2 regions of the Exiguobacterium sp. EA-TM-5 genome follow, and region 2 is predicted to be linked to the other one. Evidence: riboswitches for the same ligand, from Rfam matches in the RefSeq annotation. Region 2 holds a riboswitch; the other holds the start of a gene.
The links. A riboswitch is a leader RNA that binds a small molecule or an ion and turns the genes downstream of it on or off. The one in region 2 is predicted to bind FMN.
Positions count from the first base shown of each region.

Region 1 (15,862 bases), 390 kb from region 2:
CGCCATACCGTTTCGAAGCGGGTACACCAATCATCGCGGGTGCTGTTGGTTTATCAGCAGCAATCGATTTCTTAGAAGAGATTGGTCTTGAAAACGTCGAAGCACACGAACGTGAACTCGCGCAGTACGCGATGGCACAAATGCGTGACATCGACGGACTAACGATTTACGGTCCGGAAGAACGCGTTGGGCTCGTCACGTTCAATCTCGGTGATGTCCATGCACATGACGTCGCAACCGTCCTTGATATGCAAGGAATCGCGGTTCGTGCCGGTCACCATTGTGCACAGCCATTGATGCGTTGGCTCGGGGCGAGCTCGACGGCTCGCGCTAGCTTCTATCTGTATAACACGAAAGAAGAGGTTGACGCACTCGTGACAGGACTTCGCCAAACGAAGGAGTATTTCAGTCATGGATTTTAACAATCTCGATCACTTGTATCGTCAAGTGATCATGGATCACTATAAAACTCCCCGAAATCGCGGTGCGATCGAGGGGGGCGTCACGATCGACATGAACAATCCGACGTGCGGCGATACGATTCGTCTCCAGCTCGCGATTGAAGACGATGTCGTCCGTGATGCAAAATTTGACGGGGAGGGCTGTTCTATCAGCATGGCGTCTGCTTCAATGATGACGCAACTCGTCAAAGGGAAAACTATCGAAGAAGCCTTACGACTCGCGGATATCTTTTCGGACATGGTACAAGGAAAAGACTATGACGACGAATCGTTCGACCTCGGGGACGTCGAGGCACTCTCGGGTGTCACGAAATTCCCGGCACGGATCAAATGTGCGACACTTGCCTGGAAGGCGCTCGAACGCGGCGTAGAAGAAGGGAAGTAAACTTCGGTCACAAGCAAGTAAGAGGAGGAAATGAACATGGCAAAGAACATGCCGGAAATTGGCGATTATAAATATGGTTTCCACGATCGCGACATCTCGATCTTCCGTTCTGGACGCGGCTTGACGACTGAAGTCGTCGAAACGATTTCGAAAATGAAGGAAGAACCACAATGGATGCTTGATTTCCGTTTGAAATCACTCAAGATCTTCAACGAACAAGCGATGCCGGCGTGGGGTGGCGATCTCTCAGAATTGAACTTCGACGACATCACGTACTATGTCAAGCCGTCTGAACGTGCAGAGAAATCGTGGGATGAAGTACCAGAAGAAATCAAACGTACGTTTGATAAGCTCGGTATCCCTGAAGCAGAGCAAAAATACTTGGCAGGTGTCTCGGCTCAGTACGAGTCAGAGGTCGTCTACCACAACATGAAGGAAGACCTCGAAGATATCGGTGTCGTCTTCAAAGATACAGATACAGCGTTAAAAGAAAACGAAGATATTTTCCGTGAATATTTCGGAAAATTGATTCCGCCAACAGACAACAAGTTCGCAGCATTGAACACAGCGGTCTGGTCAGGTGGATCGTTCATCTACGTACCAAAAGGTGTTAAAGTCGACACGCCGCTTCAAGCCTACTTCCGAATCAACTCGGAAAACATGGGTCAATTCGAGCGGACATTGATCATCGTTGACGAAGAAGCATCTGTTCACTACGTCGAAGGATGTACAGCACCGGTCTACACGACGAACTCGCTTCACTCAGCGGTCGTTGAGATCTTCATCAACAAAAATGCCTACTGCCGTTACACGACGATCCAAAACTGGGCGAACAACGTCTACAACCTCGTTACGAAGCGTGCGATCTGTGAAGCTGGCGCAACGATGGAATGGGTCGATGGTAACATCGGTTCGAAACTGACGATGAAATACCCAGCCGTCATCCTCAAAGGTGAAGGTTCACGTGGTATGACATTGTCGATTGCAATCGCTGGTAAAGGTCAACACCAAGATGCAGGTGCGAAAATGATTCACTTAGCACCGAACACGTCGTCGACGATCGTCTCGAAGTCGATCTCAAAACACGGTGGTAAAGTCACGTACCGTGGTATCGTTCACTTTGGACGTAAAGCGACAGGTGCACGTTCGAACATCGAATGTGACACGCTCATCATGGATAACCAATCGACGTCGGATACGATTCCGTACAACGAAATCCTCAACGATAACATTTCGCTCGAGCACGAAGCGAAAGTCTCGAAGGTCTCGGAAGAGCAATTGTTCTACCTCATGAGCCGCGGGATTTCACAAGAGGAAGCAACGGAAATGATCGTCATGGGCTTCATCGAGCCATTCACAAAAGAACTTCCAATGGAATATGCGGTCGAAATGAACCGTCTCATCAAGTTCGAGATGGAAGGTTCAATCGGATAATTCGTCTTACTCTCTCATCTGCGGATGAGAGAGTTTTTTTCATGACTTGAGGAAAACGGGTAAAGGAGGGAAAGAGGAGGGATTATTATGCGTGACATCGTCTATTCCTTTCAAGTCTCACTTGACGGTTATATCGAGGACGCCTCAGGCAGTATCGCTTTTGCCTCGCCGGATGAAGCGTTACACCAGTATTTCAACGATTATGAGAAAACGTTCGATACCCATGTCTATGGACGGCGTTTGTATGAAATGATGCAGTACTGGGAGACGGCGGATCAAGAAGACGAGCCGATCATTGTTGAGTATGCAAAAACGTGGCAAAAACTCGATAAGATTGTCTTCTCGCGTACGCTTGAATCCGTTTCAGGAAATGCGCGTCTTGCGACTCAGTCGCTTGTAGAGGAACTCCAAGCTCTAAAAGCCTTACCTGGTAAACAGATTGCGATTGGAGGAGCGACACTTGCTGCTGAAGCAGTTAAGTTAGGACTCGTCGATCGCTATCATGTCGTGATTTATCCCGTGCTCCTCGGTAACGGTCGAAAAATGTTTCCTGTTTTTGATCAGCCTCAACAATTAAGAATAATCAAAACAGAGCGCTTCGAATCAGGATGTATCATACTTGAATATGAACGTTTAAATTGAAGCATTGAAGAAGAAATCGCAGATTCTGCTATGCTATGATGAATAGGTAGAAAAGTACACGTGAGGGGGGAAGAGAGCATGATATATATCGGTGTCACAGGCTGGGGAGATCATGATAGTCTCTACTTGACCCCGCAGGACCGAAAGGAAAAATTAGCGGCCTATGCCGGGCATTTTCCAGCAGTCGAGGTCGACTCGACGTTCTATGCGATTCAACCAGAACGAAACTACGAGAAATGGGTATCTGAGACACCGGACGGGTTCCGCTTCATCGTCAAGGTTCACCGGGCGATGAGTGGGCACGACCGAGAAAACAAAGATCCGCTCGGACCGATTTTTGAACAATATATCGCGTCAATCGAACCGATGAGAAAGAGTGGAAAAATTGCGGCAATCCTTGTCCAACTTCCACCATGGTTCGATGTCAGTAAATTGCACTTGGAATACTTGCAAACGATCCGAAAATCACTTGCCGGACTGCCGGTCGCGATCGAATTCCGAAATCCATCGTGGTACTCGGAAATATACCGTGAGCGGACGCTCCGTTTTCTGAAGGAACATCAGTTCATTCATACGATTTGTGACGAACCGCAGACCGAAGATGGTTCCGTCCCATTCGTACCAGTCGTGACGCAAGAGACGGCATTCATACGATTACATGGACGAAACAAGGCCGGTTGGTTAAAGAAACCGAGTCAAAGTAGTGACGATTGGCGAAAAGTCCGCTGTCTCTATCGTTACTCAGAAGAAGAGCTACAAGAACTTGCAAGTCACGTCCGCGACGTTGCAGCGCAAGCAAAGGATGTCTATGTCTTTTTCAATAACAACTCAGCAGGAGATGCTGCCCCGAATGCGAAACGACTAATCGAGATACTTGATCTCGACTATGAACTCGCACCGCGACAAATCTCTTTGTTTTAAATCATCAAGGGGGGCTTCTGCATGAAGTTACACATCATTCACTATAATGATTTGCACTCACACTTCGACATGTGGCCTCGCTACATGTCCTTCGTCAAGGAACACCGGACGTATGATTCGCTCGTTTTTGATCTCGGCGATCATGCGGACCGTGTGGATCCAGCGACGGAAGCGACAAAAGGAAAAATTAATACGCATCTGTTGAATGCGTTGATGCCAACTGCAGTGACGATTGGGAACAATGAAGGCATTACGTTTCCACATGATTGGTTAGCAGATCTCTATACGGAAGCAGACTTTCCGGTCCTCGTCTCGAATTTAGAGGCATCGTTTGCGAAGCAAGGTGTTATTCACGAATTACCGACCGGAAAAGTTGGTGTCTTTGGTCTGACGGCGCCTTATATCGAGCTATATGGTTTGCTTGGTTGGACGATCGAAGAACCGTTTGAGGTTGCAGCACGCGAAATCGAGCGGTTGCGTCAAGAGGTCGACGTCTTGATTTGCTTAAGTCACCTTGGTTTCTATCAAGACGAAGAACTCGCGATGCGTTTTCCAGAGCTTGATTTAATCATCGGAGCGCATACACATCATGTCCTCGATGACGGTGTCGTCAAGAACGGTGTCTTAATCACGCAAGCCGGAAAACACGGTCAATATGCGGGTGAGATTTATATGAACACAGATACGGGTGAGAAAGAAGCAGTGCTTCATTCCCTACACGATTACGTCGAGGATGAGGCAACAGCGAAATTACTCGATCGAGAACAATATCTGGCAGAACAACAGATGAAGGAACCGATTGGCGAGACAGCGGGTCTAGCCAATGATTGGTTCAGTGAGTCGCCGTTTTCGCAGTTGCTCGTCGAGACGATGCGCGACTGGTGTGAGGCAGATATCGCTTGTGTACCAGCCGGTATTCTTCTCGGGTCGCTTCCACCAGGTCCCGTCTCTGCCTTTGATTTACATCGACTCTGTCCACACCCGATCAATCCTTGTAAAGTGACGATGACGGGAGTGGAAGTACAAACATTCCTCGATGAAGTCAACACAGATCAGTTCGAGCACTTAAAGGTTCGTGGTCTTGGTTTCCGAGGAAAGTTGATGGGGCGGATGCACTATGCTGGTTTGGCAGATCATCAACCGCTTGAACCAACTCGCGATTATTCTGTCGTCTTGCCGGATATGTTTACGTTCGGTCCATTATTCCCAGCAATCAAAGAGATGCCAAAAGAATATTTCATGCCTGAATTGTTGCGTGATTTGTTATTTGAACGCTTATCGGAGAAGTCGGAATATAATGAATTGCATGTTCGCAAACCCTGATTGTTTGTTATACTAAAGCAGACATGAATTGACTTTTTGGGGATGAAGGGGGAAGCGAAACCATGGGACGCGGAGAAATCCAACGTAAACCGGAATGGTTAAAAATCAAGCTGAATACGAATGAGACCTACACAGAATTAAAGAGTATGATGCGCGAGAAAAAGCTACATACTGTCTGTGAGGAAGCAAAGTGTCCGAATATCCACGAGTGTTGGGCAGTACGCCGGACGGCGACGTTCATGATTCTTGGAAGTATCTGTACACGTGCGTGCCGTTTTTGCGCCGTGACGACAGGACGTCCGAACGAACTCGATCTCGAAGAACCAAAACGGGTTGCAGAATCCGTTCGTTTGATGAATTTGAAGCATGCGGTCATCACAGCGGTTGCTCGCGATGATCTAAATGATTTCGGAGCAGGCGTTTATGCTGAGACGGTTCGTGAAGTTCGTCGGATGAACCCGGAGACTTCAATCGAAGTCTTACCTTCAGACATGGGTGGGAACTTCGAAGCTCTGAAAACCTTGATTGACGCACAACCAGACATCATGAACCATAACATCGAGACGGTCCGCCGTCTGACACCGACCGTCCGTGCAAAAGCCACATACGACCGGACACTTGAATTCCTTCGTCGTTCGAAGGAGCTCGCACCTGAAATTCCAACGAAGTCGAGCTTGATGCTTGGTCTTGGTGAGACATGGGAAGAGATTCTCGAAACGATGGATGATCTTCGCGCAAACAACGTCGATATCATGACGATCGGTCAGTATCTCCAACCGACGAAAAAGCACCTCGACGTCATCAAGTACTATACGCCACAAGAGTTCGCTGAATTGAAACAGATCGCGCTTGGTAAAGGTTTCTCACACTGTGAAGCTGGTCCACTCGTTCGTTCATCGTATCATGCAGATGAGCAAGTCAACGCAGCGAAAAAGAATAAAACAGCACTTCCGATCGACTAACGATCAACAACCGTTTGAGCAGCTGACTCGGACGGTTTTCGTCTGTCAGGAGAAATGGAATATGCTATGATAAGAACAGCAGGAGGTGGGAATAATGATACAAGTCAATCGGGAACGTTATGAGGTCGTCGAAGAGAAACGGGAAGGCTTTAATGAGGAAGCCTTCATCGGTCGTTTCAGCGATGTCCTTGAAAAATATGATTATATCGTGGGCGACTGGGGGCACGGTCAATTACGACTACGTGGCTTCTATGAGGATCAACACGAGAAAGCGACATTCGATACGAAGATTTCGCATGTGGCCGATTATCTCTACGAATACTGTAACTTCGGATGTGCCTATTTCATCGTCAAGAAGGTCGGATTGGTAGAAGGAGAAGAAGCACCACCTCGCTTCGACGGTTCTTCATCCAATACGTTGAAGTTGAAACGGAAGTTCGCACCTGCACCAGACAAGGTGGAAGGCGAGTAATCAAACTGTCATACAGAAAAGCGTTTCTAGTGGAGAGAATTCGGCTATTACTATAAGTATCACGTACCTATAGGGGGAACTATCCATGCGAATCGTTGGAATTTACTCATCCGTACCAGAAGTCGTCAGTGCCGTGCACGATCTCCGTGTTGCCGGGGTCGTATCGACTGATTTAAAAGTATTAGCGCACGACAAATACGATCTCGAACAAATCGAGGAATTAGCGGATCTAAACAACCAACAGACATCAACGCGTCTGTCGCAGGAAGATCATCGTAATTTGTGGCAGGAAATTAAGAGCATCTTCAAAAAGGATGATGCGACCTCTCATGGAGACGTCATTCGAGGAAGTGGCTTAACGAAAGAAGACGTCGATCGCGCGAACCATGCGGTCGAAAGTGGTCAGTTCGTATTGCTCGTCGGTGATGAAGCGGATCAGCATTCAGAACGCCGTGCCCATGACGAGTCAGACAATACGAATGTCTTTAGTGGACCAAACACACTAAATGAACGGAACGATCGTCTCTTATAAGAAAAAGCCTTCGTCCCGCGACGAAGGCTTTTTTCATAGACCGATATAAGCGCGAAGATACATCTCGAGTTCCGTTGCCGCATCGTCTTCGACGTCAAACGCCGTTGCGATATAGCCGGGTTCATCGAAATCATCAGCGCCGATGATTGCATATCGATTCGATAAGAGATTCAAAACAAGAATCTTGCCATAAAAATGTTCCGAGTGCGTGATGGCGAGATCAAAACGACTTGCTTCCCCAATCCAACTGACGAAGCGTGTCTTCGTTTGTTCGACATCATCATATAAAAAATCACGTTCTTCCATCATCCAGCTTCCCTCATTTCCCTAACGTCTGTTTCAGATTAAAGGGTTTGGGGGACTTTTTGCAAGTACGGTTTGCGTGACAAGCTATGCTCGGCGATCACTTTTCGGATTGTCCGTGTTTTCGAACGCATGACGAGGGATGTCGTTTCAACGATATCATCCGTCAAGAACTTCACGCCATCGAGCATTTCGCCTGTCGTGACGCCTGTTGCTGCGAAGATGCAGTCGTCGCTTTTGATCAGGTCGTCGAGCGTTAAGAGCTGAAGTGGATCCGCTAGACCCATTCGGATGACGCGAGCTGTTTCTTCTTCGTTCATCGGGTGTAAGCGTGCTTGCATGTCGCCACCCATCGCTTTGACAGCGGCAGCCGTGATGACACCTTCAGGAGCACCGCCTGTGCCGATAAAGATATCAATTCCTGTCGCGGGAGAGAGTGGCGCGATTCCAGCTGAGACATCACCATCTTCAAACAGACGAACGCGAGCGCCCATCCGCATCGCGGCTTCGCGGAAGTGATCATGACGTGGGCGGTCTTGCATGATGACCGTGACGTCCTCAATCCGTTTATTGTTATATTGTGCTGCTTTTTCAATAATGACTTCAAGTGGATCATCGAGCGAAACATGTCCCTTCAAGTTCGGACCGACCGTCAATTTATCCATATACATATCCGGTGCGTGGAGCAGGGCGCCTTGATCGGCGACGGCGATGACGACCATCGCATTGCCAAGTCCTTTAGCGACGATATTCGTTCCTTCGAGCGGATCGACCGCGATATCAACGATTGGACCGTTCGCTGTTCCGACACGTTCGCCGATGAAGAGCATCGGTGCTTCGTCGAGCTCGCCTTCACCGATGACGACTGTTCCGTTCATGTTGACCGTGTTCAAGACTTCACGCATCGCAGTCGTTGCTGCATCATCCGCTTCATTTTTCTTACCGCGACCAATCCATTGAGCAGAAGCTAGTGCTGCTGCTTCCGTAGCGCGTACAATTTCCAGTGCGAGTTCCCGTTCCATGTATATAACCTCCACGTCACCAATGTGACATACTATTTTCAATAAAAATCTAAATTGAGGATAACACATTGGGGAATGTGATGCAAATGACCTTTCTGCTTTTCAGGATTGCCGGATAGCGATAAAATGGAGGATGTGAGGGGGAATGAAGATGTATTTCGTCAATCGTCAAAAAATCGAAGAGACGGTCGTCTGTTATGAGACGGCACTTCGACAAAGTAAAGAAGTTACGGGGGATCCGGTGACGACGGCACTGGCTATGGAACGGATTGGTTTTTTAGTCATCGAGAGTGTCATCGACATCGGAAACAGTATGATTGATGGATTCATCATGCGGGATCCGGGAAGTTATGAAGATATCATCCTCATCTTAGAAGATGAGAAGGTCATCGATGGACCGCTTGCGACGAGTCTCAAGAAGCTCGTTGCGTTACGTACGTTGATCGTCCGGTCATTCACAGAGTCAAGTATGGCGGAGATTCGGGCGGTACTAGAGACAGAGGAAGCAGAACTACGTCGTTTCCCGGAAGCGATTCGTCGGTATATCGAGACAGAACTCGGACCGGTGTCTGCATTTTTACCAAACGAGGAGTGAGTCAGAATGAAGGCAAAAGGCTATTTATTTGATTTAGATGGAACGATGTATAATGGAACGGAACCGGTGAAAGAAGCGGTCGATTTCGTCAATCGTCTGCAAGCAGAAGGGATTCCGTATTTGTTCGTGACGAACAATGCGTCAATGACGGCAGAAGCCGTGGCGGAGAAGTTACGCGGGATGGGTGTTCATTCTGATACGAAGCACGTCTTGACGAGCGCGATGGCGACAGGTCGCTATATCGCTGATTTGTCACCGAAAGCGCGCGTCTATGCGATCGGAGAAACAGGACTAATCGATGCGCTTGAACGAGAAGGGTTAGATGTCGTCGCAACCGAAGCAGCAGATTACGTCGTTATTGGACTCGATCGTCAAATCACGTATGAAAAACTCGCTGTTGGTGCTCTGGCGATTCGTGCCGGTGCGCGATTCATCTCGACGAATGGTGATATCGCGATTCCGACAGAGCGTGGTTTCTTACCAGGGAACGGTGCCTTGACAGCGGTCCTACGCGTGACGACGGAGAAGGAACCGTTCTTCATCGGTAAACCGGAACCGGTCATGGTTGATATCGCAACGGAGATGATTGGTCTGTCAAAAGAAGACGTCATCATGGTCGGCGATAACTACCATACGGACATTCTCTTCGGAATCAATGGAGGCATCCGGACGATGCACGTTAATTCTGGCGTCCATACACCAGTCTTCATTCAAGGGCAGGATCGTCAACCGACATATATGGTCGATACGTTAGCTGAATGGATTCTGTGAATCAAAAAATCCCGAACGAGAATTCGTTCGGGATTTCATGTATTAGAAGACTTGTTCGACTTCAACGACGCCAGCGACTTCTTCAAGAAGGGCACGTTCGATACCGGCCTTCAATGTGATTGTTGAACTTGGGCAGCTACCACAAGCTCCCATCAAACGGAGTTTTACGATTCCGTCTTCTACATCTACGAGTTCAACGTCTCCTCCATCACGAAGAAGGAACGGACGCAATTTTTCAAGAACTTCATTCACTTGATCAAACATTTCCATGCGTAAACACATCCTTTCGTATAGTTTCATTGTAACAGGGTTGAAAAATGTTCTCAATCTGGAAAACTTGTATACTAAAGAGGAGTGAATTGAAAAGGGGGACTTCAAGATGGAAATCACGGTTTACGGAACAGCAGTCACTTGTCCGAGTTGTGTCGGGGCACCCAGCTCGGAAGAGACGTTCAGCTGGTTACAAGCCGTACTCGGGCGGAAATATGAGCAAGCGATGACGTTACGTTATATCGATTTCGAGACAGCAGCAGCGGATCAATGGACGGAAGCGCTGAAAGAAGATGTCTATTTTTACCCGTTGATTGTTCTAGATGACGAGATGATTGACGAGGGGTACGTTAAATTAAAGACGATCACGGCGGCGATCGATGCGAAGTTAAGTCAGGCGGGGTGAACGAAAAAAGAGGTATCCCGAGTCGGATACCTCTTTTACTCATTTAATCTTTTTATGTTTCCATAAGACACCGGACTTCAAGAGACGTGGGACTTTTCCTGTCAGCGCCTGTTTACCCATGACGATTCCGAACCCGTCTGATTTTCCGAGTGATCCGAGCATTCCGCGCAGTTTGATTTCTGGCAACTTCGGTAATTTTTTACCTTGCCACTTGGCTTGCAAGACATCAACGACTTGTTCTGCCTGATGTTCTGCGAGTTGACCACTTGGTGCATACGGTAGACTTGCGCAATCACCGATGACGAATAGATTATCGTATTCCGGTACATGATGGTGGTCTGTTAATTTGATTCGACCACCACTGTCCGCAGCAAAACCGAGATCGCGAACGACTTTGACCGGTTGTGTACCCGCCGTCCAAATCGTTAAGTCGGATGGGTACGTATCGTCGCCGTTACGCACGTCGTCTGCCGTGACGAGCGTGACGTTCGAATTGTTGATGACTTCAACGTCATGCTCCTCGAACCATTCTTGAACGTAAGAAGAGACTTTGTCCGATAAGAACGACAAGACGGATGGTCCGCGGTCGAACAATCGGATCGTTAAATCTTTCCGGCTCTCGTGCAGTTCACTGGCAAGTTCGACACCGGATAGACCAGCGCCGACGATTGAGACGACAGACCCTGGTGAGAGTCCGCAAATGGCTTGCTGTGTCTTTCGTGATTCTTCAAGTGTCTGGATGCTATATGTAAATTCTTGAGCACCCGGAATGTTATGGTATTTATCCTCGCAACCGAGAGCGATGATCAAGTCATCATAAAATAATTCTGATCCGTCCTGCAGATGGACCGTGTTCGTCTCGGGTGAGATTTTGATGACATGTCCATATTTATAGGTAAGATGTTTCCCCTCCGGAAATTCAATCCGGACATCCCGATCTGATAATGTACCTGCTGCGAGTGCATAATATTCCGTTTTGAGTGCGTGGTACGGTAGACGGTCAACGAGCGTGACGGCAACTTCCTCGTCCTTGAATCGCTCACAAATCCGCATTCCACCATATCCTCCGCCAAGTACGACCAATTGCTTCATAACGTAAAATCCCCCTTAGTTCCCCTAAATCAGTCTGACCTTGTATAATACGACATGAGGCAGGTCGTTTCCTGCTTGAAGGAGGAAAAAAAGTGAATCCGATTATTGAATTTTGTATTAGTAACTTAGCGGCTGGTACACAGGTCGTCATGGAACAACTCGAACGTGACCCGAATGTTGACGTCGTCGAATACGGTTGTCTCGGCTATTGTGGTATTTGTTCGCTCGATCATTTTTGTCTCGTTGATGGTGAGACCGTCGTAGGCGAAACACCGGAAGAGTTGCTCGAGAAGATTTACCTGAAAATCGAAGAGAATGAGCTGTGAGCATAGCTAAAAAATCCCCTCGTTCGTTTGAACGAGGGGATTCGTGTCCGTCAGCGGGCGCAGCTTTTCGGATTAAGCAGATTGTTGACGGCGCATCATCCATGGTCGTAGTTTCAAGAACAATGGAATGAAGAGTGCCGAGATAAACAGTGCCTTGATGACGTTAAACGGTAAGATACCGGCTGTGATCGCTGTCCATTTGACAGCTGGATCCGCCATATAGTCCATACCTAGGAACCATGCATACGCTGGAAGGATCAAGATATAGTTGAGGATCGCAAGACCAAGTGCCATCGTGATCGTACCAGCGACGAGACCTGTTGCGAGACCTTGTGTTGATTTCTTTTTGTGGTAGAACCAGCTGACAGGTAGTACGAATGCAACGCCTGCAGCGAAGTTAGCGAATTCTCCGACCGGAACACCACTTCCGCGGAAGATATAGTACAACACGTTCTTCAATGCTTCGACGATGACACCTGCGACCGGTGAGAACATGATCGCTGCGACGAGAGCAGGAACATCACTGAAGTCGATCTTCAGATAGTTCGGTAAGAACGGTAGTGGAAAATTGATAAGCATAAGAACAAACGAGATTGAACCTAACATTGACAGAGTGACCATTTTTTGTGTGCGTTTCATACGAGTATTGTCTCCTTTTGCTCGTTCCTCTCGATGAAGTATTGGCATGACTGCGACCATAAAGAAACCCCCATTGATGAAATCAACAGGGGAGAAGTCCGCATTAAATAAACCTAATCGATTATTGCAAAATCGATCAAATTCAAACTCATGCCGCCATCTTCTCCCATCCAGACTATACTGTCGGCTCCTGAATTACACAGAATCAGCAAATAGCGCCCTATTCGCTCGCGGGCTTCAACTCATATGAGTTGTTTACCGCCGGTCGGGAATTTCACCCTGCCCTGAAGATGGAACGATTATTTTATTGTACATACCATTTATACAACGAATTCAAGATGGTTTCAAGCAACTAGGTTTCGATTCGCTCAAAAGTTGCGTATACTAAAGAAAAGGAAGGTGATGACATGATCCATTTAACGGAGGCAGCAGCGTTACAAGTCCAGGACATGATGGCGCAGGCACCAGCAGATGAACGAAATCTTCGGATGCTCGTCCAAGGTGGTGGATGTAGTGGTCTGTCGTACGGAATGGGATTCGATCAACAAAAAGAAACGGATCTCGTTTTCGAACAGCACGGCGTGACCGTCATCGTGGACGAAAAAGATTATCCGGTCGTCAAAGGACTGGAAGTCGATTATAAACAGTCAATGCTTGGCGGTGGATTCACGATCACGAATCCGAATGCCATCGCAACATGTGGTTGCGGAACTTCATTCCGTACGGCAACGAATGCCGGTACACCGGGTGGTTGTTGATTGATACAATCGTGGACATCGTCCACGATTTTTTTATTGTCTACATACAGGAGACCTGTTCCGTTGACTCGAAATATTACAGAGAGTGAATGCTACTACGAATAGGGAGGGCTTCAGGATGAGAAAAGTATTGATCTTCGGGGGAACACGTTATTTCGGACGGCGCTTAGCGATTCGCTTAGCCGATTCGGGAGATGATGTGACGATCGTCACACGCGGCGAGCATACTCCACCAGTCGCGAAGGGCTTGACATTCTTTAAAGGAGACCGGACATCAAGCAGTACGATGAAGGACTTGAGTCAACAGCACTGGGATGTCATTTATGACAACATCTGCTTCACGCCGTATCAAGCCAAGCTCGCAATCGACGCATTTGAAGGAAAAGTCGGACGGTATGTATTGACGTCAACGATGTCTGTTTATGAAGACGGTGGAGCGAATATTACGGAACGCGCCTACAATCCGTTTCCCGGAAAATATGATCTTGAGAAGGAACATGGTTATGGGGAAGGAAAGCGCCAAGCGGAGAGTTATTTCTTTCAACGGGCGACGTTCCCTGTGGTTGCCGTTCGTTTTCCTGTTGTCCTCGGACCAGATGATTATACGGAACGGCTTGTCTTCCATATCAAAAGGGCGCTTGACGGTCGTCCGATCGTTGCTGAAAACACGTATGCAAAAATGGGCTATATTTCGAGTTATGAAGCAGCAGCTTTTCTTGAGTGGTGTGGTCGTTCCGAGATGACAGGTCCGATCAATGCTGCAAGCGACGGTGTCCTATCGATTGAAGATCTGATGGATAAGATTGACCGTGTCGCAGGAACAACGAGTCAACTCGTTAGCAAAGGGGAGGATGAGTCGCCCCTAGCGCCAGAACGTGATTTCTATATGGACACGACAGCTGCGAAACAAGCAGGGTATCAGTTCCAGCATATCGATGACTGGCTCGATCGTTTGATTGAAGAGGAGGTGCGTAATCACCAATGATGCAGTTGATGAAGCCAACCCTCGCATGGGAAACAGAGTACCGCGCTTTTTTAGAAGACTGGCGAGAATCGGGCGAAACGATCGTACCGGAAGCGGTCGGGGATACGTATGAGCCGCTCTCAACCTATTTCGCGGAGGTTAAAGAAATGGAAACGACAGTCAGACCGGGTCTTGTCACGCATTCGACGTATTGGATGGTCGATGGACAACGAATCGTCGGAGCATTGAATTTTCGGCATGATTTGACGGAAAACTTGAAATTGTATGGCGGGCATATCGGATATGGTATTCGACCATCCGAGCGTAAGAAAGGCTATGCGACGACAGGTCTTCAGCTTGCGCTTGAAGAAGCGCGTAAACGGGGACTTGATCAAGTGCTATTGACCTGTGGTGTTGATAATCTCGCATCGCGTCGTGTCATCTTAGCGAACGGCGGACAGGAAATCGAACCGACTGTTCGCAACGGGCGCGAAACACGTCGCTTCATCATTGCGTTATGAAGATTCGTGAAGCACGTCTTGAAGAGGCGTCGGCCATTGCTCGCGTTCATATCAACGCTTGGCGGGAGACGTATCAAGGAATCATCCCTGATTCTTATTTAGCACAGTTATCTTACGAGAAACGGACGAAACAATGGGAGCAGACGTTAGTCGACCAACGTGTCTATATCGCTATGTCAGAAGAGGAAGTCGTTGGCTTTGCGCAAGGTGGACCGAGTCGAAGTGATGCGCGTGAAGGGGAGTTGTACGCGATTTATGTATTACGGAGATCTCAAGGACTGGGACTTGGAAAAGCGTTGTTTCAACGTATTGCTTCTGACTTAGTAGAGTATGGAACGATGCAGGTCGCTGTTTTGCAGGATAATCCAGCATGTCGATTTTACGAGCGATTCGGTGGTCAGGTCATTGAGGAATCGATGATTGAGCGCGGTGGAGTGGAGCTCGTGCAACGGGTTTACCGGATTCCAGTTCAAATGGATTGAAAGATCATACGTATGAATCGTGCTTTTTCTTCCTGTAGGAGTCGAAGATATGGGGGCACGCCCTAGCGTAATTCTATGAAAATAAGAGGTCGGGCTCCGGTATGTATTCCGGAATCCGACCTCTTATCACTTATAGTCAATTACATGTATCTTAAGAATGATTCGTTACTTTTTCGAACAAGCTAGTTGAGTGTTGCGGGTGACGAGCAGATGGGTCGACAAGAAGTTTCGCCTGATTGACAGCAATCGGAGCTTCACCGAAGCCAGTTGCAATCAGTTTGACGCGTCCTTCGTAAGTCGCGATATCACCACAAGCGAAGACGCCGGGAATCGCTGTCTCCATCTTCGAGTTGACGCGAATCGAGTTCCGTTCGAATTCGACTTCCCATTCTTTCAATGGTCCGAGTGACGAGACGAAACCGAAGTTACAGACGACATCATCAGCAGCGACGACGACGACTTCTCCACTTTCAGCATGCTTGAACGTCATCGTTTCGATGTGCGTCTCACCTGTGACCGATTCGAGCGTATATGGCGTCATGACGTTGACGGACGAATCGTGTAACAGTTCGACCGAATGT
Region 1 is NZ_CM132670.1:1,196,768-1,212,629, forward strand. Features, by position in the region: gene ACV3PA_RS06175 (cysteine desulfurase) at 1-422, shown strand, start outside; gene sufU (Fe-S cluster assembly sulfur transfer protein SufU) at 412-846, shown strand; gene sufB (Fe-S cluster assembly protein SufB) at 883-2,280, shown strand; gene ACV3PA_RS06190 (dihydrofolate reductase family protein) at 2,368-2,922, shown strand; gene ACV3PA_RS06195 (DUF72 domain-containing protein) at 3,001-3,843, shown strand; gene ACV3PA_RS06200 (bifunctional metallophosphatase/5'-nucleotidase) at 3,865-5,166, shown strand; gene lipA (lipoyl synthase) at 5,229-6,128, shown strand; gene ACV3PA_RS06210 (YutD family protein) at 6,223-6,600, shown strand; gene ACV3PA_RS06215 (general stress protein) at 6,686-7,132, shown strand; gene ACV3PA_RS06220 (DUF3055 domain-containing protein) at 7,166-7,441, opposite strand; gene glpX (class II fructose-bisphosphatase) at 7,477-8,457, opposite strand; gene ACV3PA_RS06230 (DUF86 domain-containing protein) at 8,609-9,052, shown strand; gene ACV3PA_RS06235 (TIGR01457 family HAD-type hydrolase) at 9,059-9,823, shown strand; gene ACV3PA_RS06240 (NifU family protein) at 9,866-10,093, opposite strand; gene ACV3PA_RS06245 (DUF1462 family protein) at 10,203-10,499, shown strand; gene ACV3PA_RS06250 (NAD(P)/FAD-dependent oxidoreductase) at 10,539-11,591, opposite strand; gene ACV3PA_RS06255 (YuzB family protein) at 11,684-11,917, shown strand; gene ACV3PA_RS06260 (ECF transporter S component) at 11,990-12,556, opposite strand; FMN riboswitch at 12,711-12,852, opposite strand; gene ACV3PA_RS06265 (HesB/IscA family protein) at 12,964-13,314, shown strand; gene ACV3PA_RS06270 (NAD-dependent epimerase/dehydratase family protein) at 13,433-14,299, shown strand; gene ACV3PA_RS06275 (GNAT family N-acetyltransferase) at 14,296-14,799, shown strand; gene ACV3PA_RS06280 (GNAT family N-acetyltransferase) at 14,796-15,281, shown strand; gene ACV3PA_RS06285 (NAD(P)/FAD-dependent oxidoreductase) at 15,433-15,862, opposite strand, start outside.
Region 1: it holds a riboswitch for FMN, as region 2 does, so the genes downstream of both, ACV3PA_RS06260 (ECF transporter S component) here and ribD (bifunctional diaminohydroxyphosphoribosylaminopyrimidine deaminase/5-amino-6-(5-phosphoribosylamino)uracil reductase RibD) in region 2, are expected to answer to the same signal.

Region 2 (15,862 bases):
CCGCTTGGCATCTTGCTCGTCGTCACACGAAAAGGCGCATTACTTGAGAACGTCCCGCTATTCACGTTCTTCAATAGCATCGTCAATATCTTCCGCTCGATTCCGTTCATCATCTTACTCGTCGCGATCATCCCATTGACACGGTTGATCGTTCAGACGTCGATCGGAACCGAAGCCGCCATCGTCCCACTCGTCTTTTACGCCGCACCGTACATGGCACGGCTGATCGAAAGTTCCTTGCTTGAAGTCGATAAAGGTGTCCTTGAGGCAGCAGAAGCAATGGGCGCAACGCCATTCCAAACGATTTTCCGCTTCCTTTTACCGGAAGCACTCGGTTCACTCGTTCTTAACTTAACGATCGCGACGGTTGGGTTGATCGGGGCGTCAGCGATGGCAGGCGCGATCGGTGGCGGTGGACTGGGCGATTTAGCAATCACGTATGGTTATCAACGATTCGACACGAAAGTCATGATCATCACGGTCGGGATTCTCGTCATCTTAGTTCAAGGCTTACAGACGACAGGTAACATCGTCGCACGAAAAATTAGAAGACATTAATCAAAGGGAGCGATTCAGCCATGAAAAAAGCAGTAGCGATTGGAGCAACACTAACGACGATTTTATTTGCCGGGTGCTCAGCATCGGGAGAAGACGAAAAGACGATCAAACTCGGGGTCAGCGGTTCGGATACTCAAGTTTGGGACTACGTCGCGAAAAAAGCAGAGAAGGAGGGCATCAAAATCGAGCTCGTCAAGTTCTCTGATTATGTCCAGCCAAACATGGCACTGGCTGAGGGCGAGATCGACGCCAATGCTTTCCAGACGATTTCTTACTTCAACGCATTCAAGAAGGAACATAAGTTGAAGCTGTCACCGATCGCAACGACTGTCATTGCACCGATGGGCATTTACTCAGATAAATACAAGGACGTCAAAGACATTCCAGTCGGTGGCAAAATCGCTGTTCCGAACGAAGCAACAAACATGGGACGCGCCCTCTTATTACTGCAAGAAGCAGGTCTAATCAAGTTGCCGGACGACTTTGACGGCAATGGTTCAGTCGATAAGATCGTCGAAAATCCGAAGAAACTGAAAATCGTCCCAATCGTTGCGGGGCAAACACCGCGCGTCTTACCGGACGTCGCTGCGTCGATCATTAATAACGGTATTGCTGTTGACGCAGGACTCAATCCGATCAAGGACTCGATTGTCCATGAGAACGAAACAGCCAAACCATACATCAATATCATTGCAACACGGACGGAAGACAAGAACAAAAAAGAACTGAAAAAGATCGCGTCGCTTTACCAACAAAAAGATGTCGCGGCTTTCATTAAAAAAGAGTATAAAGGCAGCTCAATCCCGACGTTCGTTCCACTAAGTGACATCGGCGAATAAATTCAAAAGGAGAGTGGACAGTATGACGACACCAGTACGCACGACATGGGTAGAGACGATTGAACAGGACATCGAACAAAAACGGGAATCCTATCTTGAGACGAGTCACCGGATTCATGCGACACCGGAAATCGGTAACGAAGAATTCTTTGCTTCGCGACTACATGCAGAACGCCTGACGGCTGAAGGCTTTACGGTAGAACTTGGCGTCGCTGGGCACGAGACAGCGTTCTTTGCGAAAAAGTCGAGTGACCGACCAGGTGCGACGATTGCTTTTCTAGCCGAATATGATGCGTTGCCAGGCATCGGTCATGCATGTGGGCACAACATCATCGGAACGACGAGTGTCGCAGCAGCGATTGCGCTCAGTAAAGTACTCGATGAAGTCGGTGGGGGTGTCGTCGTCCTCGGGACTCCGGCTGAAGAAGGGGGACCAAACGGCAGTGCGAAAGGCAGTTTCGTCAAACATCAGTTGCTTGAAGGGATCGATGCAGCCTTGATGGTTCATCCGTCGGGACAAACGCGGATCACCGGTTCTTCCCTTGCGGTCGATCCACTCGATTTTGCTTTTACCGGTCGTCCGGCGCACGCAGCGGCGTCACCGGAAGAAGGGATCAACGCACTCGATGCGGTCATCCAGCTTTTTAATGGGATCAATGCTCTGCGGCAACAATTGCCGGACGATGTCCGGATCCACGGGATCATCACCCATGGCGGCGATGCACCGAATATCATTCCAGAATATGCAAAAGCACGTTTCTTCATCCGGGCGACGACACGGGAACGACTCAATGCCGTCACGGAGAAAGTCAAAGCGGTCGCACAAGGTGCGGCACTTGCGACTGGGGCGACGCTTGACGTCATCGCGTTCCAAAATGAAGTCGACAACCTCGTCTTCAACCGGACGTTTGATCGTCTCTTCCAAGAAGAAGCAGAAGCGCTTGGCCAAGTCGTGCACCTCGACGAACGACCAGGTCTCGGATCGACGGACGCTGGCAACATCAGTCAAGTCATCCCAACGATCCATCCGTACATCAAGATTGGACCAGACGATCTCGTTGCCCATACGGAAGCGTTCAAAGAAGCGGCTCGTTCAGAAGCAGGGGATGAGGCATTGATTGCAGGAGCGAAAATCCTTGCTCGAACAGCACTTCGTGTCCTTGCCGATGAACGGACGCGCGGGGCGATTGCCCAAGAATTCCATGACCGGAAGAACGGCTATTTGTAAGTAAAAAATAACGACTGGACGTACTGATATCAAGTGCTCCAGTCGTTTTTGGGATGTAGTCGATCAGGAATTGGCGATGGGTGACAGAAGTGGAACGAAATCAAAAAAGTGACAAGACAGAAGCATTTCCGCTTTGTTTTCTTGAAAAAGATATGCTAGGCTAAAATTGTATAACTCAATAATCCAGTTCTTCGGGGTAGGGTGAAAATCCCAACCGGCGGTGATGCGATCGATTGATCGATGAGCCCGCGACCTGTGATGTACGCATCATGGCTGACTTGGTGAGATTCCAAGGCCGACGGTAAAGTCCGGATGGGAGAAGAACGAAACGACGCGATTCAAGCTGTTTTCTGAAAAAATGTTTTCAGGAGATGGTCTCTTTCTGCATGCAAAAAAGCAGAAAGCGAACCGTGTATTTCGTGAACCCTTCTATACAGACGCCCCTTTTCAAGGGGCGTCTTTTTTCATTTGAAAGGAGTGAACGCGATGTCACAGATGATGAGTTATGCCATGCAATTAGCACAGATGTTAAACGGACAAACAAGTCCGAATCCAAGTGTCGGCTGTGTCATCGTCAAACAAGGGCGTATTCTCGGTTTTGGTGCACACCGATTTGCCGGTGGTCCGCATGCGGAAGTCGAAGCCCTACGGATGGCGGGAGAAGCTGCTCGTGGCGCTGATCTTTATGTGACGCTCGAGCCATGTAATCACCATGGCAAGACGCCGCCATGTACGGAAGCGATTCTGCAAGCAGGAATCAAACGTGTCTTCGTCGCTACGGAAGACAAACATGCGATCGTCGCTGGTTCAGGAATTAAGCGGCTCCAGGATGCTGGTGTCGAAGTTGAGGTCGGATTATTACGACGCGAAGCGGAAGCACTGTACGACACGTTCTGGAAAACGATCGAACGAAAACGTCCGACCGTGACCGTCAAAATCGCTCAGACGATGAACGGGATCGCTGCGACGGGTGAACAGCGCTGGATCACATCAGAACAGGCGCGGGCACATGGTCGCGCCATGCGTGGTCGCCATGATGCGATTCTCGTTGGAAGTGAGACAGTGCTCGTCGATGATCCGGCACTGACATTACGTACCGAAATGGGAATCGAACCGATTCGAGTGATCGTCGACCGTCGTGGTCGGGTTCCGGAGACGGCACAAGTCTTCCAGGATGGTAAAAATCCAACCTATTGGCTAACGAGTGTACCGCGCATTAGTCACGATCAAGTGACCGTTCTAGTCGGTGAGTATGAGACGCCGGAAGCGATTTTAAAGCGGTTATACGAACAAGATATCCGGAGCATTTTGATTGAAGGTGGACCAACGATCCAAGCAGCGTTCTTTGAAGCAGATCTTGTCGACCGAATCGAAGTTTACCAGGCACCATCGATTTTTGAAGGGGAGGCGTGGACCGGTCAACACGATATCGAAGATCGTTTTCAAATCGATCAGATCGAAACGGTTGGACCGGATCTTCATCTGACGTATATCCGAAAGGAGGAGACGCCATGTTCACCGGATTGATTGAAGAAGTCGGGACGTTAAAACGAAAGATTCCGCGACCGAACGGTTTAGCGCTTGAAATTGAAGCACACCGGGTGCTCGAAGGAACGAAGATTGGTGATAGCATCGCCGTCGACGGCATCTGTTTGACCGTCACGTCCATGAGTCCGACTGGCTTCACGGCAGATGCCGTCCATGACACGATTCGTTCGACGGCACTTGGCACATATCGTGTCGGGAGCCCGATACAACTTGAACGAGCAATGCCAGCAGACGGTCGTTTTGGTGGACATTTCGTCAGTGGACACATCGACGGGACGGCGCGACTGATCAGTCGACGACCGGACGGGGAAGCGATGGTCTATACGTTTGATGTCGGGTCGTGGCAAAAGTATTGTATTCCGAAAGGATCGATTGCGATCAACGGCACGAGCCTGACCTTACAACGTGTCACGCCGGAAACGATCTCGATTTCACTGATTCCGCACTCCCGTCAAGTAACGACGTTCGATCGATTGGCAAGCGGCGCAGTCGTCAATATCGAGTGTGACATGATGGCGAAACATCTTTATCATTTCACGCAACACGAGAAGCAGACGGACTGGGAAGCATTCTTAGGAGGCGACATGTAATGAATGGATTCGACTTGATTGAAGAAGCGATAGAAGATTTAAAAAAAGGACGACCGATCATCGTCTGTGATGACGAGGACCGTGAGAATGAAGGGGATCTCGTCATGCTCGCAGAACATGCGACACCAGAAAACATCAACTTTATGATCACATACGGAAAAGGGCTCGTCTGTGTACCGGTCAGTCCGCGGATTGCCCAGCGACTGGAACTCGCACCGATGACGGCGAACAACACCGATCCGCACGGTACGGCATTCACGCTCAGTATCGATCATGAAGAAGCAAAGACCGGCATCAGTGCCGAGGAACGTTCGCTGACGATTCAACGGATGTTAACGGATGGACCGGAGCGTTTCAAACGACCAGGACACATCTTTCCGTTGATTGCAAAAGAGGGTGGCGTCCGAGAACGTCGCGGACATACAGAAGCAGGCATTGATCTTGCCCGTCTCGCGGGTAGTGACGAAATCGCCGTCATTTGTGAAATCATCAAGGAAGACGGCACGATGGCGCGCGTTGACGATTTACTTCTTTATAAGGAAGAACATGATTTAAAACTAATCACGATCGAGGCACTCGTCGCTTATCTTGAGCGCCCGTTGACACGGGAAGCGGAAGTGTTACTTCCGACGACGTTCGGAGCGTTTCGGATGATCGGCTATACGACACAAGACAAGAAGGAACATGTCGCCGTCTTGTCGGGTGAAGCGCACGACGGAATGCTCGTCCGTCTGCACTCAGAATGCCTGACAGGGGATGTCTTCGGTTCGAAGCGTTGCGATTGTGGTCCACAACTCGATGCGGCACTCGAGCGGATCGAGCGAGAAGGCGGAGCTGTCTTGTATCTACGTCAGGAAGGCCGCGGCATCGGTCTGATGGCGAAGTTAAAAGCCTACGAGTTGCAGGAACAAGGACTCGATACGGTCGAAGCGAACCATGCGCTTGGTTATCCGACGGACATGCGTGACTATACGGTCGCAGCGAACATGTTACGTGATCTTGGCGTGACGAAGATCCGTTTAATGACAAATAATCCGGATAAACAACGGGTGCTCGAACAAGAAGGCATCGAAATCATCGAACGCGTCCCACATCAAGTACCGATCGAGCCGGAAAATCAGCGTTATCTGAAAACAAAACAAACAAAACTCGGGCACTTGCTCGACATCCAAGGAGGACACACATCATGATTTACGAAGGTTTCTTAACAGGAGAAGGACTACGCGTCGCGATCGTCGCTGCACGTTTTAATGAATTGATTACATCAAAACTCGTCGGAGGAGCAAACGACGCGTTCCGTCGTCACGGTGTTGCAGCAGATGCTGTCGATACAGCATGGGTTCCTGGAGCATTCGAAATTCCACTCGTTGCAGAAAAGTTAGCGAAAAGCGGTAAATATGATGCTGTCATCACGCTTGGTGCCGTCATCCGTGGGGCGACGTCGCATTATGACTATGTCTGTAATGAAGTCGCAAAAGGTGTCGCGAGTGCGTCACGCGACACCGGCGTTCCCATCATCTTCGGTGTTCTGACAACGGATTCGATCGAGCAAGCGGTTGAACGTGCCGGTACGAAAGCTGGGAATAAAGGTTACGAAGCAGCAGTTTCAGCAATCGAGATGGCAAATCTTTTACGGACGATCTAATGGAACAGAGACAGGGTGACGGTATATTCCGTCATCCTGTTTTTTTTGCGGAAAACGTGCGGATAATGAATCAAATTTCAAAAAAAGGATAGTAGATTTGAAATTTGAGGATTCGTTTTCAAGGAGAACGGTAATGGTGTAATAAAGAAACTTTGAAACATTTTCCAATGTTTTTCGTAAATCAGGGTAACGCGCATGAAGGAGGAAATGAATATGAAGAAAACAAGGTGGGTAGCAGCCGGGATCGTTGCAGCATCAATTGGACTTGCCGGATGTCAAGATGGACAAACAGATACAAGGAGTGGCAGTGGATCTGGTTCGACGAAGTCGGGGGAACTCTCGAATACGGAATTACTGAATAAAGCGACAGCCGCTCAAAAAGATATTAAATCGTTCCACATGGAAGGGACAGTCAACTCAAAAGCAGGTGAGATGACAATGGATCAAAAGGTATCAGCTGATATCATTCAGAAGCCGCTTACGATGCATCAGACGATGACGATGAAAAATCCACAGGACGGTAAAGACATGTCGATTGAGAGCTATATCGTCGACGATAAGATGTATTTATCGCAAAACGGACAATGGCTCGTTCAAGATGTCTCGGAACTAGGCGATATGGTCGAAGCAATGGAGTCATCGGCATCGACGGATCAAAATCTCAAGCTGTTGAAAAAGTACAAAGACAACTGGACAGCGAAAAAAGAGGGTGACGTCTATCAAATCGACGTCAAACTAAAGGGTGACGACCTCAAAGCCTTTATGAAGGATTCGCTAGAGCAAACAGGACAAATGGCGCAAATGAAAGACGCCATGGACAGCATTGATTATAAGAAAATGAACTATACGATGACGTATGATGCGAAAACATTCTATCCGAAATCACTCGATATGGATATGGTCTTCGCAGTTGAAAAAGATACGGACTTCACGATGAAAAATCAATCAACATTCTCGAAATTCAATGAAATCAACGAAATCAAACTCCCTGCAGAGACAAAAGATGCGCAACCACTCACAGGTGCTGCACAATAAATAATAAGCCCCTCGCTTCCAACCAGAAGCGGGGGGCTTATTATTTAGACTTGGAATTGACGTAATACCTCTTTTAGTGATTCTGCTTGCTGTTGACTGACGGAAGTTTGTTGATGGACATCCCGGAACGCTTGGACGGAATGATTGATCTGTTCCGACATCGATTGTGTCCCTTGTGCCCCATCATTGACGGTGACCGCAACGTCATGAATGACACCGAGCATGTTTGCTGTCAGTTCTTGAAGTTGACCGGCTTGAGCAGCAAAATGTTCTGCTGCATCACCGAATAATTGCGCATCATCACGGTATTGAATCGAGGCATCTTCAAACAAATCATAGTCTTTGACGACCTTCGTATCGATGAAAGAGAGCATCTCACCGGATGCGGCATTCAAGTGTTCGACGGAATCGATGACCGATAACGAGACATCTTGGATTTGTTCAACAGTGTCCCGACTACTCTCGGCGAGTTTCCGGATTTCATCCGCGACGACAGCAAAGCCTCGACCGACTTCGCCGGCTCGTGCTGCTTCAATCGAAGCGTTAAGGGATAATAGATTCGTTTGCGCCGCGATTGAGAGGATCGCGTCAGACAAAACGGAAATTTCCTTGACGGCTTTTGCTCGTGTCATCGCATCCTCAAGTCGCGTTTTCGTTTCAGAGAGAATTTGAGTAGCGGTCTGTTTCGCTTCCGTGGCGACGACTTGAAGCGATTCAGCGCGACCACCAACTTCTTGGGCGCGTTTTCCATTCGCTTCTGCGCCAGAGACGATCTCATGAATCGTTGCTTCCATATCGACAGCGGACGAGTTCATCTCTTCGGCAGAAGCAGCTGTCTCCTGCATACCAGCCGATAAGTTTTCAATCGTATGTGAAGTCGATGCCATATCCTGATCGAGTTCACTGATTCGACCAGAGACATGTCGCGAGGTCGACACGACGTGGGTTGCCGTATCATCGACTTGGACAATGATTGTCCGTAAATGAGCGATGAATTGATTCATCGACTGGGCGATTTGACCAATCTCGTCATTACGCACGACGTCGAGTTGGGCAGTCAAGTCGCCACCCTGCGTTGCGAGTTCATGTGTTTTTGCCTGCAATTGACGAAGGGGACCAAAAATCGAACGTAAAATCAAGACAGTAAAAATGACACCGAGCAATCCAACGATACCAATGATCGTAAATAGCATTAGATGGGCAGTATTAGCAGCTTGCGTAATCGTGTCACCATTTGTGCTAGCCTGTTGATTGTTGAATTTCACGATTTTCGTCAATTGATCGGAAACAGCGAAGTAGGAATCACGACTGGCTCCTTCATAATACGTCACAGCTTCTTTTTGGGTTTCTGGTGTACTGAGGGCAAGAAGACGATCGGTCGTCTCTTTAAATGTTTGCCATTTCTTCGCAAGATCATCAAATAATTGACGATCAGATTTCAAATAGATCGTTTTTTCGTATTTCGCCAGATTCGCGTCAACGGTCGCTAAACCGTCTTTGACACGTTTATCATAGCCTGCTTTGATTTCTGGATCATTTTCTTGAATATGCAACAACTCGACACGCCGTAAATCGGATAACGCTGTATTCGTTTCGTGCGACAAGTTCAGACCAGGAATCCAGGAAGAAGTAATCGTTTGACTCTCTTGATCGACACGACTTAATGAGAATCCACCGTACAATCCGACCCCGATTAAGCTAAGCAAAAGGATGGAGGACAATAAGATAAGCTTCGTTTTAATCTTCATGTGATTCGCTCCTTTGTTTTGCGAGATGAACTATTCATTTTCTTGATTATATCGTCACAAGTAAAAAATTTACTTATTATTGAAAAAAATAAGTATCAAAATAGTTTTATGAAAAAATAGTTTGACAATTATCAGTAAATTCTGAAAAAATGGTAAAGAACTATAGATTACATAGAGGGGGTAACACGAATGGGAAATTCATTTAGTGACTGGATTGGTAAGGTGTCCGATTTTGTTTGGGGACCACCGTTACTCATCCTGTTGGTCGGTACGGGGATTTACTTGACGATTCGCTTAGGATTCATTCAAATTACCAAACTGCCGTATGCGCTGAAGCTTGCGTTTTCGAAACATCAGGATGACAAGTCAGAAGGTGATATCAGTCACTTTCAAGCATTAATGACAGCACTCGCTGCGACCGTCGGTACAGGGAATATCGTCGGTGTCGCAACCGCTGTTGTCCTTGGCGGACCAGGCGCGATCGTCTGGATGTGGTTGTCCGGTTTATTTGGAATGGCGACGAAATATGCGGAAGCGATTCTTGCCGTCAAATATCGCGTCGTTGATGAAAAAGGACAGATGGCAGGGGGACCGATGTATTATCTTGAACGTGGACTGAAGCAAAAATGGCTCGGTGTCTTATTTGCCGCATTCGCTTCGATCGCCGCATTCGGGATCGGGAACGGTGTCCAGACGAATTCGGTCGCACTCGCAATGAAATCGACGTTTGATGTACCACTTTACGTGACGGGGATTGCGTTGATGGTACTGACGGGAGTCGTTATTCTCGGTGGGGTCAAATCGATCGGGAAAGTTGTTAGTTTGTTCGTTCCGTTCATGATTTTCTTCTATGTCGGAAGTGGTCTACTGATTCTCGTCATGAACTATGACTTGATTCCAGGTGCGATCTCAACGATTTTCAGCAGTACGTTCTCAAACGAAGCCATCACAGGTGGGGCAATCGGGGCGGCGATTCGTTATGGTGTCGCGCGTGGTGTCTTCTCGAACGAAGCAGGACTCGGTTCCGCTCCGATTGCGGCAGCAGCCGCAAAAACGGACTTTCCGGGACGTCAAGCACTCGTCTCGATGACGCAAGTGTTCCTTGATACATTGGTTGTCTGTTCAATCACGGGTCTGACACTCGTCATGGGTGGACAGTTGGACACGAAACTAGAAGGCGTTGAGTTGACGACAGCAAGCTTTGAAGTCTTCCTCGGTCCTGCTGGAAAGTACATCGTCACGATCGGGCTCGTTATGTTTGCTTATTCGACTGTCCTCGGGTGGTCATACTATGGTGAAAAGTCGATTTATTATCTATTTGGTCAAAAATCGATCTTACCGTATCGTATCTTATTCGTTTTAGTCGCTGGAGCAGGTGCGATGACGACGAACTTGAACATGGTCTGGGCGATTTCCGATGTCTTTAATGGTTTGATGGCGATTCCGAACTTAATCGGCTTGATTGGATTGTCTGGCGTCGTCATTGCTGAGACACGACTGTTCCGCGAACAGTTGAAACGAGAAGAAGCGAATCGGAAAGTTTCGTAGTATCGTATGGATAGAAGAAGCACAACTATGCAGGAAGTGTTTCAACTAAATTAAAAGAAAGAGGCACGCTTCCGTGGAGATAGACTCGGAAGCGTGCCTCTTTTGTTTAGTGTAAAGCGAGGATGAGACATTCATTGTAAAAACTAGCGGTGAGACCATTGATTCTTCAGCTTTACCGAATCATTTCTTGCGATAGAGCATGAGTGACTCGTATGGACGTAACATGAGTCTTTGTTCGTCCGTCTGCATCTGCTTATAATTATGAAGCAACACCGTATAATCCGATCCATCACGAGGTAACGTGAACGTCGTCTCCGTCCCGTAGAAGTTCGAGACGACGAATAATTCTTCCTCGTCCGTTGCGCGTTCGTACGCCCAGAGTGACGAATCGTCTGGTGTCAACAGCCGGTACGTACCGTCCGTGAGCACGTCATACTGTTTTCGGAGCTGAATCAACCGTTTGTAATGGTGGTAGACCGAGTCCGGATCCGCTACAGCCGTCTCAACGTTGATTTGATCATGCGTCGGCGAGACCGGAATCCACGGTTCACTCGTACTGAAACCACCGTTACGTGTATCCGACCACGGCATTGGCGTCCGCGCATTATCACGCGATTTTTGACGAATCGCGGCAAGAATCTCTTCTTCCGCGACACCCTTGTCCCGAGCTTCTTGATAGGCATTTAACGTCTCGACATCGCGGTAGTCAGACAGATCCGTGAAGTCCGGATTTGGCATCCCGATCTCTTCTCCCTGATAGATATAAGGTGTACCTTGTAAGCCGTGAAGTGTCGTCGCGAGCATCTTCGCACTCTCGACGCGATACGTGACGTCGTCACCGAACCGGCTGACGACGCGTGGTTGGTCATGGTTACACCAAAAGATCGCGTTCCAGGCTTGTCCGTTCATACCCGATTGCCAATCCGAGAAAATCTGTTTCAGTTGCTTGAAATCAAACGGTGCTGCCGCCCATTTTTCGCCGTTCGGATAATCGACCTTCAAATGATGGAAGTTGAACGTCATCTTCAGTTCCTGATTCTCAAGCGATGAATAACGAAGGCAGTGCTCAAGCGACGTCGACGACATCTCACCGACGGTCAGGAGGTCGTGCCCAGCAAAGACTTGTTCGTTCATCTCTTGCAGGTAGTCATGAACGTTCGGTCCGTCCGTATAATACGCACGTCCGTCTCCACTAGGGTCGTTCGGAAGACCTGGTGTCTTTGAAATCAAATTGATGACATCGAGTCGGAAGCCGCTGACGCCTTTATCGCGCCAAAAGCGCATCATGTTATAAATGTCTTCCCGAAGACGTGGATTTTCCCAGTTCAGATCCGCTTGCGTTTTGTCGAACAGGTGCAAGTAATACTTGCCAGCTGTCTCGTCGAATGACCAAGCAGGACCACCGAATTTTGAGACCCAGTCGTTCGGCGTATCGCGCCAAATGAAGTAGTCATGGTAAGGACTATCCGGATGACGTCCTTCTTCGAACCAGACATGCGACGTCGAACAGTGATTGACGACGATGTCCATCATGACGGACAAATGACGTTGCTTTGCTTCAGCGAGTAACATCTCAAAATCATCCATCGTTCCATAAGACGGATCAATCGCGTAGTAGTCACTGACATCATAGCCATTATCGTTTTGCGGTGAGGCATAGACCGGCGTCAACCAGAGGTAATCGACACCAAGATCCGCCAAATAATCGAGTTTAGCAGTGACGCCGCGTAACGTACCGGTCGCTTTGCCTTCCGGACTGTAGAAACTCTTTGGATAGATTTGATAAACGGCGGATTTGCGCCAATCGGTTGTCGTGATCATCAGATACACACCTTTCTAGAATTACGCCGCTTTATTTAGGGCGGCTTTTTTTGCGCGTTTCGTTGAGACATAGTGGAACAAGAACGTACAGGCGACAGGAACGATGATCGCGATCACCATACCGACGATGAACGATAAAATCGAGCCTGGTACGATCGAGATGAAAGCGGGTAGCCCACCGACACCAATCGCAGGAGCGAGAACACCGCTGACAGCGATGAAGGCAGACGCGATGGCTGAGCCGACGAGTGCCGCGTAAAACGGATACTTGAACCGGAGATTGACCCCGAACATGGCGGGTTCCGTGATTCCGAAGTAGGCGGATAGGGCAGATGTCGATGCCATGTTCTTATCATTGACGTTTTTCGCAAGGAAAAGCATCGCGAGTGTTGCTGAACCTTGGGCGATGTTCGAAATCGCGATCATCGGCCAGATGAACGTCGTTCCGCTTTGTCCGATTAATTGTAAGTCGACGGCGATGAACATGTGGTGCATGCCGGTGATAACGAGTGGCGCATAAAGTGCACCAAAGAGCAAGGCACCAAGTAACGGAACGGCTTCGAACGTATTGACGACTCCGATCGTAATCCAGTCACCGACTTGACGCGTGACCGGTCCGATGACGGCAAGAGCGAGGAATCCTGTCAACGTAATCGTCGTAATCGGTACAACGAGTAATTGAATCGCATTCGGTACCCGTTTTTTAAGCCACCGTTCAATCGTACTGAGAACATAAGCAGCTGCGAGAACCGGAAGGATTTGTCCTTGATAGCCGACTTTTTCAATTTCAAAGAGACCGAGGATATTGAACGTCGGGATTTCACCTTTTAGGGCACTTTGTCCGTAGTTCCAAGCGTTTAAGAGGTCTGGGTGTACGAGCATTAAACCCATGACAATCCCGAGAATCTCACTTCCACCGAAGCGTTTCGTTGCTGACCAGCCGACGAGTGCTGGGAGGAAGACGAAAGCAGTATTTGCCATCATATTAATGAGGTCCCATAATCCTTGCAGATTCGGGTACCGATCAATCATCGTCTTACCACCAAATTCGATGCCGAACAGATTATTGATCCCCATCAAGAGACCAGCGACGATGATAGCAGGAATGATTGGCATAAAGACATCAGAAAAGACTTTGATCAATTTTTGGAATGGATTCATTTTTGCGGCACCAGACGATTTGACATCTGCGATCGTCGTCGCCTGTAAGCCGGTCAATTGAATGAATTCGGCATAGACTCGGTCGACATCTCCAGCTCCAATGACGATTTGATAAACACCAGCGTTTAAGAACGCCCCTTTGACGAGTGGGACTTCAAGTAAGGCTTCTTGATCAACGAGCTCTTGGTTCTTAAGCGTTAAACGAAGACGGGTGACACAGTGAGCTGCCTGTTCGACGTTCTCCTTGCCCCCGATGTTCTCAATGATTTGCTCTGCAATCTGACGATAGTTTGGTTTCATCTCGATGCTCCTTTTTGGAAGTGACATACTCGACCACTTTTGAAATGAAAACGTTTTCTTATCTGCGCATGTTTATCTTAACTTATCTATATAAGTTGGTCAAGAACTTATATAGATAAGTTGAATGGAATGAAAAAAGAGAGAACCCGTCATGTACGGATTCCCTCATCTAGCAGCGGATATTCAACGACGAGCAATATCAGTGAATTGAAACTTATCGAGACGATGGCGTGATTCAGTCCGTTCGAAATGCTGTCCTTCATAGAAATACGTATCGTTCGTGACGACGATGACATGTGTCATATCGTGAAGATCGAGTCGTTCTTGGTCTTCAGTTGTAGCCGGGCGAGCCTCGATTTTTCGTTTCGCGTAGCTGATCTGGCGTCCGAGTGTCTCCTCGATGTAGTGATAGATCGAGCCAGCAGCAATAGCTTTCGTTAATCCAGGAACGAGATCAGTCACGAAATGATTGATATCACGAATGACGCGTTCACCGTCAATTTGACGAATCCGCTCGACGCGTGTCACGTCTGTTCCTTGTGCCACATGTAATAACGCAGCGAGCTCAGCAGAGGCGGAGAGGACCTCACACGAGATGACATCCGTCTCGACGGTATGACGCCCCATCCGGCGATGGGCTTCCGAAAAGCTGACGATGCCATTGAACTGGAACTCAATCGCTTCTTGCGACAAAACGAAGACACCTTTCCCTTGGTGTTTGCGGACGAAGCCTTTCTCTTGCAGGGCATCAATCGCTTTTCGGACCGTCCCGCGACTTGCTTCGAACTCCTGCATCAGCTCTGTTTCTGACGGCAACTTTGTCTCAGCAGGAAGTGTCCCTTCCTGAATACGCTGCGCGAGCTCATGGTAGATGGTTAAATACTTCGGCATATCATCCGTCCTTTGCATTCAAATAGTGCTTTTAGTGTAGCATGGAACGATTGCAGGCATCAAAACAGCTCCACCTGTCGTCCGGGCATAATCCGGAAAACAGATGGAGCGTAGAAGTAGGAATGAGTGTCAACGAAGGGATGTCGAAAACGCTGTTCCTTTTTGGATGACATCTTGTTTTTCGTCGAGAACGTCACTTGTCAAAAGCTCAATCGAATCAACCGGTCGTTCCAAAATGAAGCCGAAGTTACCGCTTCGTGATTCGGACGGAGCATACGTCTTTGCGAGCGACTCTAAATAGACGTCGTCTTCAAGTGTCTTTTCGGTCGTAGTATCGAGTTTAAAGTGGGCGACCGGATTGAACGTGACCGGTTTATCACTTGTATTCTTGATTGTGACACGTGTCTTGATCAAATCGAAGGATTCATCGTGCGTGAAACCATGGAAGAAATCAATCATGCCGTAGCTTGGACGAGCATGAAAAACTTTGACTTCTTCGATCGTCATCTCAATCGGACCAATCTTTTGCGTTTTATTCACCCGTTTGAATTGTTTAAGCGTCAAATCGCCCTTATCATCCGTAACGGTCTGGTCGATTTTCGTTAGTTCACGATCGTCCGGGATTTGTGGGTTCGGGACATAGGCGCTTGTTTTTTCAAGCGATACCGGCTGCTCCTGTTTCGCAGACGATGGTTCTTTCGGTGTGTCTTGTGATGCGGAAGTGCCACAACCTGCGAGCACCGTCCCGAGCATTAAAGTAGCAAGTATCTGTTTCATGAACATTCCCCTTATTTTTTCGATTTCAAGAGATCGAAGATGATTTTCGCGTGATCGGTGTTATCGACTTGTCCTGCGAAACGTTCCTTAGCAGGACCGAACGCATAGACGGGTACGTCTTCACCTGTATGTCCACCTGTCGTCCAGCCAGTGTGCGAACGTTCGTTGAAGAT
Region 2 is NZ_CM132670.1:803,062-818,923, forward strand. Features, by position in the region: gene ACV3PA_RS04320 (methionine ABC transporter permease) at 1-558, shown strand, start outside; gene ACV3PA_RS04325 (MetQ/NlpA family ABC transporter substrate-binding protein) at 579-1,397, shown strand; gene ACV3PA_RS04330 (M20 family metallopeptidase) at 1,420-2,625, shown strand; FMN riboswitch at 2,809-2,953, shown strand; gene ribD (bifunctional diaminohydroxyphosphoribosylaminopyrimidine deaminase/5-amino-6-(5-phosphoribosylamino)uracil reductase RibD) at 3,112-4,152, shown strand; gene ribE (riboflavin synthase) at 4,137-4,763, shown strand; gene ribA (GTP cyclohydrolase II) at 4,763-5,953, shown strand; gene ribH (6,7-dimethyl-8-ribityllumazine synthase) at 5,950-6,408, shown strand; gene ACV3PA_RS04355 (DUF6612 family protein) at 6,622-7,443, shown strand; gene ACV3PA_RS04360 (methyl-accepting chemotaxis protein) at 7,488-9,191, opposite strand; gene ACV3PA_RS04365 (alanine/glycine:cation symporter family protein) at 9,381-10,739, shown strand; gene treC (alpha,alpha-phosphotrehalase) at 10,920-12,560, opposite strand; gene treP (PTS system trehalose-specific EIIBC component) at 12,582-14,021, opposite strand; gene treR (trehalose operon repressor) at 14,205-14,912, opposite strand; gene ACV3PA_RS04385 (DUF4352 domain-containing protein) at 15,042-15,689, opposite strand; gene ACV3PA_RS04390 (alkaline phosphatase) at 15,701-15,862, opposite strand, start outside.